Regions from separate parts of the Paenibacillus sepulcri genome, predicted to be linked through region 1. Evidence: predicted binding sites of a transcription regulator. Region 1 holds the regulator's gene; the other holds the start of a gene.
What was found. The regulator LexA, encoded in region 1, represses DNA repair genes until DNA is damaged. The targets are predictions, from matches to a motif close to CGAACATATGTTCG.
Positions count from the first base shown of each region.

Region 1 (4,262 bases):
CCCCCCAATCACAAGACTTTGTGCAAAACATTCTCATTCTCTTGAAAAAGAGTTAAAAAGGCCGGGCGAATTTGGCGATGAAACGATTCGGATACTCGGAAGGAAGCGAGCTAACTTCATCCAGCCGATTCCATATTTCACTTGGCATTGTCCAGCCCACAGCCCCCATATTTTCCGAGAACTGTTCCAATGTGCTGGCTCCGAATATCGGCGATGTGATACCTTTTCTTTGCAGCAGCCAGGCGAGAGCGATTTGTGCAGGCGTCTTGTCCAGTTCATGAGCGGCTGCCCGGACGGCATCCAGGATGGCAAAGTTACGTTCCGTGGCGCGCAGACCCCATGAACTTTCTCCAACCTTTGACGTCAATCTTCCCGATGTAGGCTCTTCCCTGGAATAACGTCCCGTCAGAAATCCTCCACCAAGCGGAGCCCAGGGAATAACGCCGACGTTCTCCTCCAGACAAAGCGACATCATTTCCCGATCCATCTCACGGCTGACCAGACTATACTGCGGTTGAATGGAAATAAACCGGACATAGCGGTTGGCATCGCTGACGGCAAGGGATTTCATCAGCTGCCAGGCAAAAAAATTGGAGCATCCGATATAACGGACCTTGCCCGAAGTGACCAGATCGTCGAGAGCGCGAAGCGTCTCATCTATAGGAGTCAGATGATCCCATACATGAACCTGATACAAATCGATATAGTCAGTCTGCAGACGCTGCAGGCTTTCTTCGACGCTTTGCATAATATGCTTGCGCGAGACGCCCGCCCCGTTGGGATGGTCAGCGGTATTCATCCGCACTTTCGTTGCCAGCACAACCTCTGACCGAAAATCCTTGATCGCTTCGCCTACGATCTCCTCCGATCGGCCGGAAACATAGACATTCGCCGTATCCAGAAAATTGCCGCCCTGCTCCATAAACTGATGGATCATGCGAATGGAATCGCCTTGACTTGTTGTATTTCCAAAACTCATCGTCCCTAAACAAAGCTCCGAAACGGCAAGTCCACTGCGTCCAAGCAGCTTGATTTGCATCGTTATAACCCCACCCTGCTTATTATTTGGTGAAACCGGGCTAGTCGCAAGCAGTTTTATTGCTTGCCGCCGCTTTCTTCCTCATCTTCCACAAATTTAATCGTTTCGATTTGGTTCTTGAAATTTTGCTTGAAGTTCTCCAGATATTTCTGACGCAGAGCATCGCGCTCGATTGTTTCCTCCGGAGTTAATCCGACTGCTTTATTTTTTCGTGACAACTCATTAATCCTTGCAATAAGCTCTTCCAAACCGATACGCTCCTCTCATGATGCTGTAAACATTCACCCTTTACTTTGACATTTTTAATCCTCTATTGTCAAGAAAATACGACCTTTGTCCTGTAGATGGAAATAAAAAAAGCGGACTGCATCAGTCCGCTGGTATAATCAATGTTTGTCCGGCCATAAGTGTGCTGGAAGTCAGGTTGTTCCGTTCCTTCAAGTCATAAATGATTCGCCGGATATCTTCGCCTTCCTTACGCAGATCCCCTGCTATTTCCCAAAGTGTCTGGCCCTCACTGATCGAGATGACTTTCTCGCCCGCAGCGGGCTCCGCTGGATGCTCGCTCGTTGCACTTCCCTGCATTATAGAAAAACCAACGAATAAGAGCGAGAAAAACAATATTGCCGCTATCATCCGCATCACCAGCTTCTTTGACCTGCTTTTATCTGATGCAGATTTCACGTAACCTTTATCAGCTTTATTCTCTGAATTCATAGAAGAGTAAGAAGATATTGTTATCATCATTTCCCAGCACCCCAAACGTTTGTTCTGTTTTCGATAAACCAATATTAACACGAACACCCGTTTGCAGTCAACTGTTTTCGGAACATTTGTTCCCCATAAAATACGAACTCTTGTTTCTCGAACTTATGTTTGTACGAACTCCGGTTCTGTGTTATAATTTGACACAAATGAACCTTTGGAGTGATTCTGGTGTCGAAACTATCGAACCGCCAACAGGCGATTCTGGAATTCATCAAGACGGAGGTGCGGGAGAAGGGATATCCCCCATCCGTCCGGGAAATCGGTGAAGCTGTAGGACTTGCTTCCAGTTCAACCGTACACGGACATTTGGACCGTCTGGAGAAGAAAGGCTTAATCCGCCGTGACCCGACGAAACCGAGAGCGATTGAGATATTGGATCAAGCGGACAATGAGATTCCTTTTCCAATCGCAATCACCAAAGTTCCCATTGTGGGCAAGGTTACTGCAGGGGTGCCAATTACAGCTACCGAGAACATTGAGGATTACTATCCTCTCCCTTCAAGCAAAGTCGGTGATCATAATGTCTTCATACTTAACGTAATGGGAGAGAGCATGATTGACGCAGGCATTCAGGACGGCGATTATGTCATTGTGCGGCAGCAGCAATCCGCTATCAACGGCGACATCGTGGTTGCGATGACGGAGGATGACGAGGCGACGGTGAAAACCTTTTATCGTGAACGCGATCATATCCGGCTGCAGCCGGAGAATCCGACAATGGAGCCGATTCGGCTTCGCAATGTAACGATTTTAGGTAAAGTTATCGGACTTTTCCGCGATATTCACTAAGTGACTTCTTATGAAGCAGAGACTGGCGTTGCCTTGAGGGCATCGCCAGTCTCTTTTTTGTTTTACATATTGGGTACCATCGGGATTACCTCAAGGAACTCAAAAATACATTTAGACCGTCGTTGGCATGACCATTGTCTTTATTGGATGGAGTTTTCCCTTGTAGACAAAGGACGCATCCCCGCTTTCTTCGGATACAACCAGTACAAGCGCATCTGTTATTTCGGTCAGTCCGATCGCGGCGCGATGCCGCATTCCAAATTTCTTGTCCACATTCGATGCATTGGATACAGGCAGGACATTGGCGGCGGAAATAATTTGATCGGACTTGATGAGAACGGCCCCGTCATGCAGCGGATTACCCGGATAAAAGATCGCCTCCAGCAGGGAATAGCTCAATTTGGCCACAAGCGCAACCCCGGAATGGATGATGGCATCCAGGTTATCATTTCTCTCGATGACAATCAAAGCCCCGTGCCGGCGCTCCATAAGATTCTGAATGCAGATGGAAAGATCCAAATAGTTGGATGTAAATGAGGATAAATAACATTGCAGATAGAATGAAGCGGCCAGGGATTCAACTTCTTTAAAAGTTCTGCCAATATTATCAAAGTCACTCAAAAGACAGTGATTTTCAGCATCAATTTGATCCAGAATACGCTGTGATTCATTGACAATAAGGTGGATATGCTGTTTCAGCCGTTCCTTTAAAGGAGTCTCATCGCAATTGCCCTGCCCCATTTCATACACCCCGCACACTTTAATTTTTTACCGCCCAAACCCGTCCATGGTACTTTAGTATTGACGAGAAGCTTCAATTTAATTATGACATTCAACGAACAAATACCCGCCAGCCGAAGCTCGCGGGGAATGGATACCAGTTCAGGGGCAAGCTATAAAGCACCGGAGCTTTGGACTATTTTCAACGCTTTGTCATAATCCTTCTCCCCAATGACAACAGTCAATAAAATATCATACCCCGTCACTCTGTTCTCCGGTCCTCCAGAACTGTAACCGCTCGCGCTGACATTTGCTGCAGCCAGAATGCCTGCATCCGGCTCTCCAACATCCTCTCCAAGAGTCAAATAGCCAAGTCCCGGAATACTGCTGGTAACCGGGTTTCCAGAGCGGTTAATCCCATCTCCGGGATACCCGTCGATCCGTTCAATCGAACCATCTGCAATCGAAAGAGCCTGAAGCTGCTTCAAAGCTTTTTCCGCTTGCTCCGGACTCTTGAAATAGGCAAGGATGCTTTTTTCTGCCACATTGATAACTCCTTTTCGTCCTGCTGAAATTGTTCATATTCTCATGCTGAAGGCACTTCTTTGAGTTATTAGTCTTAACCAGACAAGCGGGATATTATTACACCTCATTCCAGCGGAAAGGCGAACAGGATTTGTTTCGAGTATAAAACGATCAAGAGGCATTTTGGGGGCACTATGGGGGATGCTGTCCCGAGTGAGCTGTCATTTATCTATATACCCCCAAAGAAAAAAATCCCTCAACGCTAATAGCGCCAAGGGATTTCCGGTTTTAGTACAGAGTCAAATATTGATCGCGTTCCCACTGATGAACCTGTGTGCGGTACATGTCCCACTCAATTTCTTTCAGTTCAAAGAAATGAGCAAGTGCATGATCGCCAAGCGCGTCACAGATAATGTCATCG
Region 1 covers NZ_JBHRUP010000001.1:388,163-392,424, forward strand. The annotation lists gene ACFOLF_RS01725 (aldo/keto reductase) at 53-1,039, opposite strand; gene ACFOLF_RS01730 (DUF896 domain-containing protein) at 1,096-1,287, opposite strand; gene ACFOLF_RS01735 (LysM peptidoglycan-binding domain-containing protein) at 1,409-1,786, opposite strand; gene lexA (transcriptional repressor LexA) at 1,976-2,596, shown strand; gene cdaS (sporulation-specific diadenylate cyclase CdaS) at 2,708-3,337, opposite strand; gene ACFOLF_RS01750 (hypothetical protein) at 3,490-3,861, opposite strand; gene glnA (type I glutamate--ammonia ligase) at 4,130-4,262, opposite strand, start outside.

Region 2 (4,262 bases), 1.1 Mb from region 1:
CAATGGACTGCATCACGCTGATCCCGATCAGCAGGAGAGCAAAACCGGCTATAATCACGGCGGCGCTACGGACAGGTTGAAACCAGCGATGTCCGGCTGCCCCTCCTGTGTTGGTGGAGTAGCTGGCCGATCGAAACGGCATGAGCTTCATTTCTCCGATCAGCGCCGTCACCAGCCAAAGTCCGCATGCCGCAGCAAGCAGGGGCCAAGCCAGGCGGTTAATGTTCAGTCCGATCAGCTCTGTTGTCAGGCAGGTTCCGATATTGGTGCCAAGAATAATGCCGAGCGTGCGCGGGAAAGTGAGCAGACCGGCATTGACAAGTCCCATCGACATGACTGTGACGGCCGTGCTGCTTTGCAGAACGGCCGTTGCTGCTGTTCCGACGGCAAGACCATGCAGCGGCGTCGCTGTTGATCGCTGCAGCACGAGGTGCAGATGCTTGCCGACCGAGCGCTGGAGAGCGAGCTCCATCGCTTTCATACCCAGCATGAACAAGGCAAAACCAAGCAGCATAGGCGCAATAATGGAGTGAATCATGAAGGCAGAACTCCTTTTACGTTCATATAATTAAAGACCGGCTGTTGTATCGATACATATGCGTAAAAACGGACAACCATGACAAGCAATGACCATTTGAAGGGCGGAAGCAGGATATGAAACACCCCAGAGCAATACTGCTGCGTGATCGCAAAAAAAGAGTAGAGCAGGGACATCCCTGGGTTTATGCCAGTGAAATCGACCGCATGGAAGGCGAGGCTCTTCCCGGGGATTTGGTAGATCTGCACAGCCACCAGGGACGGTATCTGGCCACGGGTTATTGGAATCCCCAGTCGCAAATTATAGTAAGAATTGTTTCCTATCAACCGATTGAAGCCATGGATGAAGATTTTTTCCGTGAACGCTTCGAGCAGTGCGCGCTGCACCGCAGCCGGTTCGTACAGGATCATGATTGCCGCCTTGTTTATGGCGAAGCGGACAGGCTGCCAGGGCTGATTGTCGACCGTTTTGGCGATGTGCTGGTGGTGCAGCTGCTGACGCTTGGCATGGATGCCCGGCGGGAAGCCATTACGGCCGCCTTGGCTGCCGTTTTCACGCCGAAGGGCATATATGAGCGCAGCGATGTATCGGTTCGCGCGCTTGAGGGTCTGGAAGAGAGGACAGGAGTCATCTACGGGGAATGCCCGCGCATCGTGGATATTCATGAGAATGGACTGCTGCTCGAGGTGGACATCGTCGAGGGGCAGAAAACCGGCTATTTTTTCGACCAGCGTGAGAACCGCGCATCCATCGCTCCCCTCATGAAGGGCTGGGGATGGCGCAGCGGCATCAAGCTTGAAGAGCGCTCACCCGATGAAGCCTCCGATGACACGGGAGCATTGGCGGAGCTGCAGGAGAGCACACGGGTTCCCGTCAATGCGAACGGTAAAGCCGTTACTTTCCCTTATTGGGACGGGGCCACCGTTCTGGAATGCTTCGCCCACACGGGCAGCTTCACGCTGCATGCCTGTCAATACGGAGCCAAGAAAGTGACATGTCTCGATGTATCCTCCCATGCTATCGAGACTGCCCGCCGCAATACGGCCCGCAATGGCTTCGAGGACCGGGTCGAATTTGTGGTCGCCGATGCTTTCGAATATTTGCGGTCGCAGGTGAAAGGGCTGGATGAGCGGGCGGAGCGCGGGAGAGCCGGACTTGCGGCTGGCGGTAAAATGCCGGATACCTCCAAGCCGATGGGGAACGCAGGCCGGACATGGGACGTCGTTATTCTCGATCCACCCGCGTTCGCCAAATCCAAGAGCGCCGTTCCGGGAGCGATCCGCGGCTATAAAGATATTAATTTGCATGGGATGAAGCTGGTGAACGAAGGAGGCTACCTCGTGACGGCCAGCTGTTCCTACCATATGCGCCCGGATTTATTTCTCGAGACTGTCCAGTCGGCTGCCGTCGATGCGGGCAAGCAGCTGCGGCTGATCGAATGGCGGGCTGCCGGCAAGGATCACCCCCAAATTCTGGGAGTTAGCGAAGGCCACTATTTAAAGTTTGCTATTTTTGAAGTCCGCAGCCGCTAGACTGCAAGTCGAATAAGGTCCAAGGTAAGTCGTCTTCTGCAGCGCCGGTCTACGCTGTCTGGGACGGCTTTTTGACTTGGATGCCTCCAGACAAGACAGGCAGCTGTGGATACGCCTTATCAGGAGGGGATAACTGTCTGAATTTCCGATGCTTTCATAAGATGCATGATTTACCTAATGGATTGCGAACAAATGTTTGCTTTTTTGGATGAAAACAAGATACAGGTATGATAGAATAATAGAATCGAAACGGCGAAGGGGTGAGCGTATGGCGCTCCGATTGGTAATAGGAAGATCGGGAACCGGCAAGACCCGGTTCTGTCTGGATGAGATACGCAATCAGGTGCTGGAGCAGCCGGGCGGTCCGCCGCTTGTAATGCTCGTGCCGGAGCAGGCTACTTTTCAAACCGAATATGCCCTTCTGGGAGAATCGCAGTTGAGCGGGACGATACGGGCCCAGGTGCTCAGCTTCAGGAGGCTGGCTTTCCGCGTTATGCAGGAGACGGGCGGAACAGCCCTCGTTCCAATCAGCGAGAACGGCAAGAACATGCTGCTGTACAAAATCGTGCATCGGCTTCACGATGACCTGCAGTTATATCAGGGAAGCGAGTCGCAGCCCGGGTTTATCGAACGGCTTGGCGATCTGATGACGGAATGGAAGCGGTACGGGATAGAGCCGGAAGATATTGAAACATTCCTGTCGGAGGGCGGTTATGGGAGCAGTAATCAGCTGCTTAGCCGCAAGCTTCACGATCTGAGGCTGATTGGTGGGCAGCTGGTCAAGGAACTGACCGGTTTATACATAGATGCTGAAGATTATTTATCCTGGCTGATTCGAGGCTTCCACGAAGCGCCTTCGATGCGGCAGACGCATATATGGGTGGATGGCTTTCACGGCTTTACCCCCAAGGAATTCGAAGCGCTTGAAGCTCTGATGCGGCAAGCTGAAGAGATCACAGTAACACTAACGCTGGACCGGGTATATGGGGCCGGGGAACAACCTCATGAGCTGGATATGTTCCGCTCCACTGCCGAGACCTTCCTGAAGCTGCGTGAGCTGGCGCTTGCCAATAATGTTCCGGTGGCAGAGCCGGTGGTTCTGAATGGCGGGACGCCCTGGCGTTACCGCGGCAGTCCGATGCTGGCGCATCTGGAAGGGCATTACAATGACCGCGCTCCGCTGAAGCTCACGCAGGAGCAGCTGGATGGCGGCGGGCTGACGCTTCACAGCGCCGTTCACCGGCGCGCCGAGGTGGAGGCTGTGGCGCGCGACATTGTCCGCAAAACGCAGGACGAAGGGCTCCGCTACAGGGATCTCGCCGTCATGGTGCGAAATGCGCCGGACTATAATGATTACATAACGGCCGTGTTTGCCGATTACGGAATCCCTTATTTTCTTGACCAAAAGGATGCCGCACTGCATCATCCTCTTGTGGAATTTATTCGCTCTGCTTTGGAAATTGCCGCTCATGGCTGGAGATATGAAGCGGTATTCCGCTGCATCAAAACGGAGCTCCTCATGCCTGACGACGGTAGACTGACACGGGAATCCTTCGACATTCTGGAGAACTACGCTCTGGCTGCAGGCATTGACGGTAACCGCTGGTTGACCCGCAGCCAGTGGAAGCCCTTGATGAGAGATACGCTTGATGGCGATCCTGCGGAGGCCCGTGAACCGGATATCCGCCTGCTGGAGGCTGTTCTTGCCGCGCGGGAAGCCGTAGTGACGCCGCTCCACAAGTTTACTAGGTCTCTGAAGAAGGCGGGCAGCGTCAGGCAGATGTGCGAGGCCTTGTATCAGCTTCTTATGGGAATTGATGCTCCCGACCAACTGGAGCGCTGGAGCCGCAGAGCGGCAGCTGAAGGGAAAACCCAAATTGCCCGTGAGCACCGGCAGCTGTGGGACGGGGTTATGAATATACTGGATCAGCTGACAGAGATGACAGGGGACGAGTCTATGAAGGTCCCCCTGTTCGCGGGTATGGTGGAAACAGGTCTTGAGAGTCTCAAGCTTGCTGCAGTTCCGCCGGCGCTGGATCAGGTGCTGGTCGGGAATATAGACCGTACCCGTTCGGGAAGGGTGCGCGGTTGTTATGTGCTGGGAGCCAACGATGGAGTAATGCCGCAGAGAATTCAGGAGGATGGCGTTCTTACTGAGCAGGAACGGGAGACGTTGGGAAGCGGAGGGCTTC
Region 2 covers NZ_JBHRUP010000001.1:1,479,230-1,483,491, reverse strand. The annotation lists gene ACFOLF_RS06905 (Na/Pi cotransporter family protein) at 1-538, opposite strand, end outside; gene ACFOLF_RS06900 (class I SAM-dependent rRNA methyltransferase) at 655-2,070, shown strand; gene addB (helicase-exonuclease AddAB subunit AddB) at 2,339-4,262, shown strand, end outside.
Region 2: the regulator LexA is predicted to act here: its motif matches at 2,256-2,269, upstream of addB (helicase-exonuclease AddAB subunit AddB).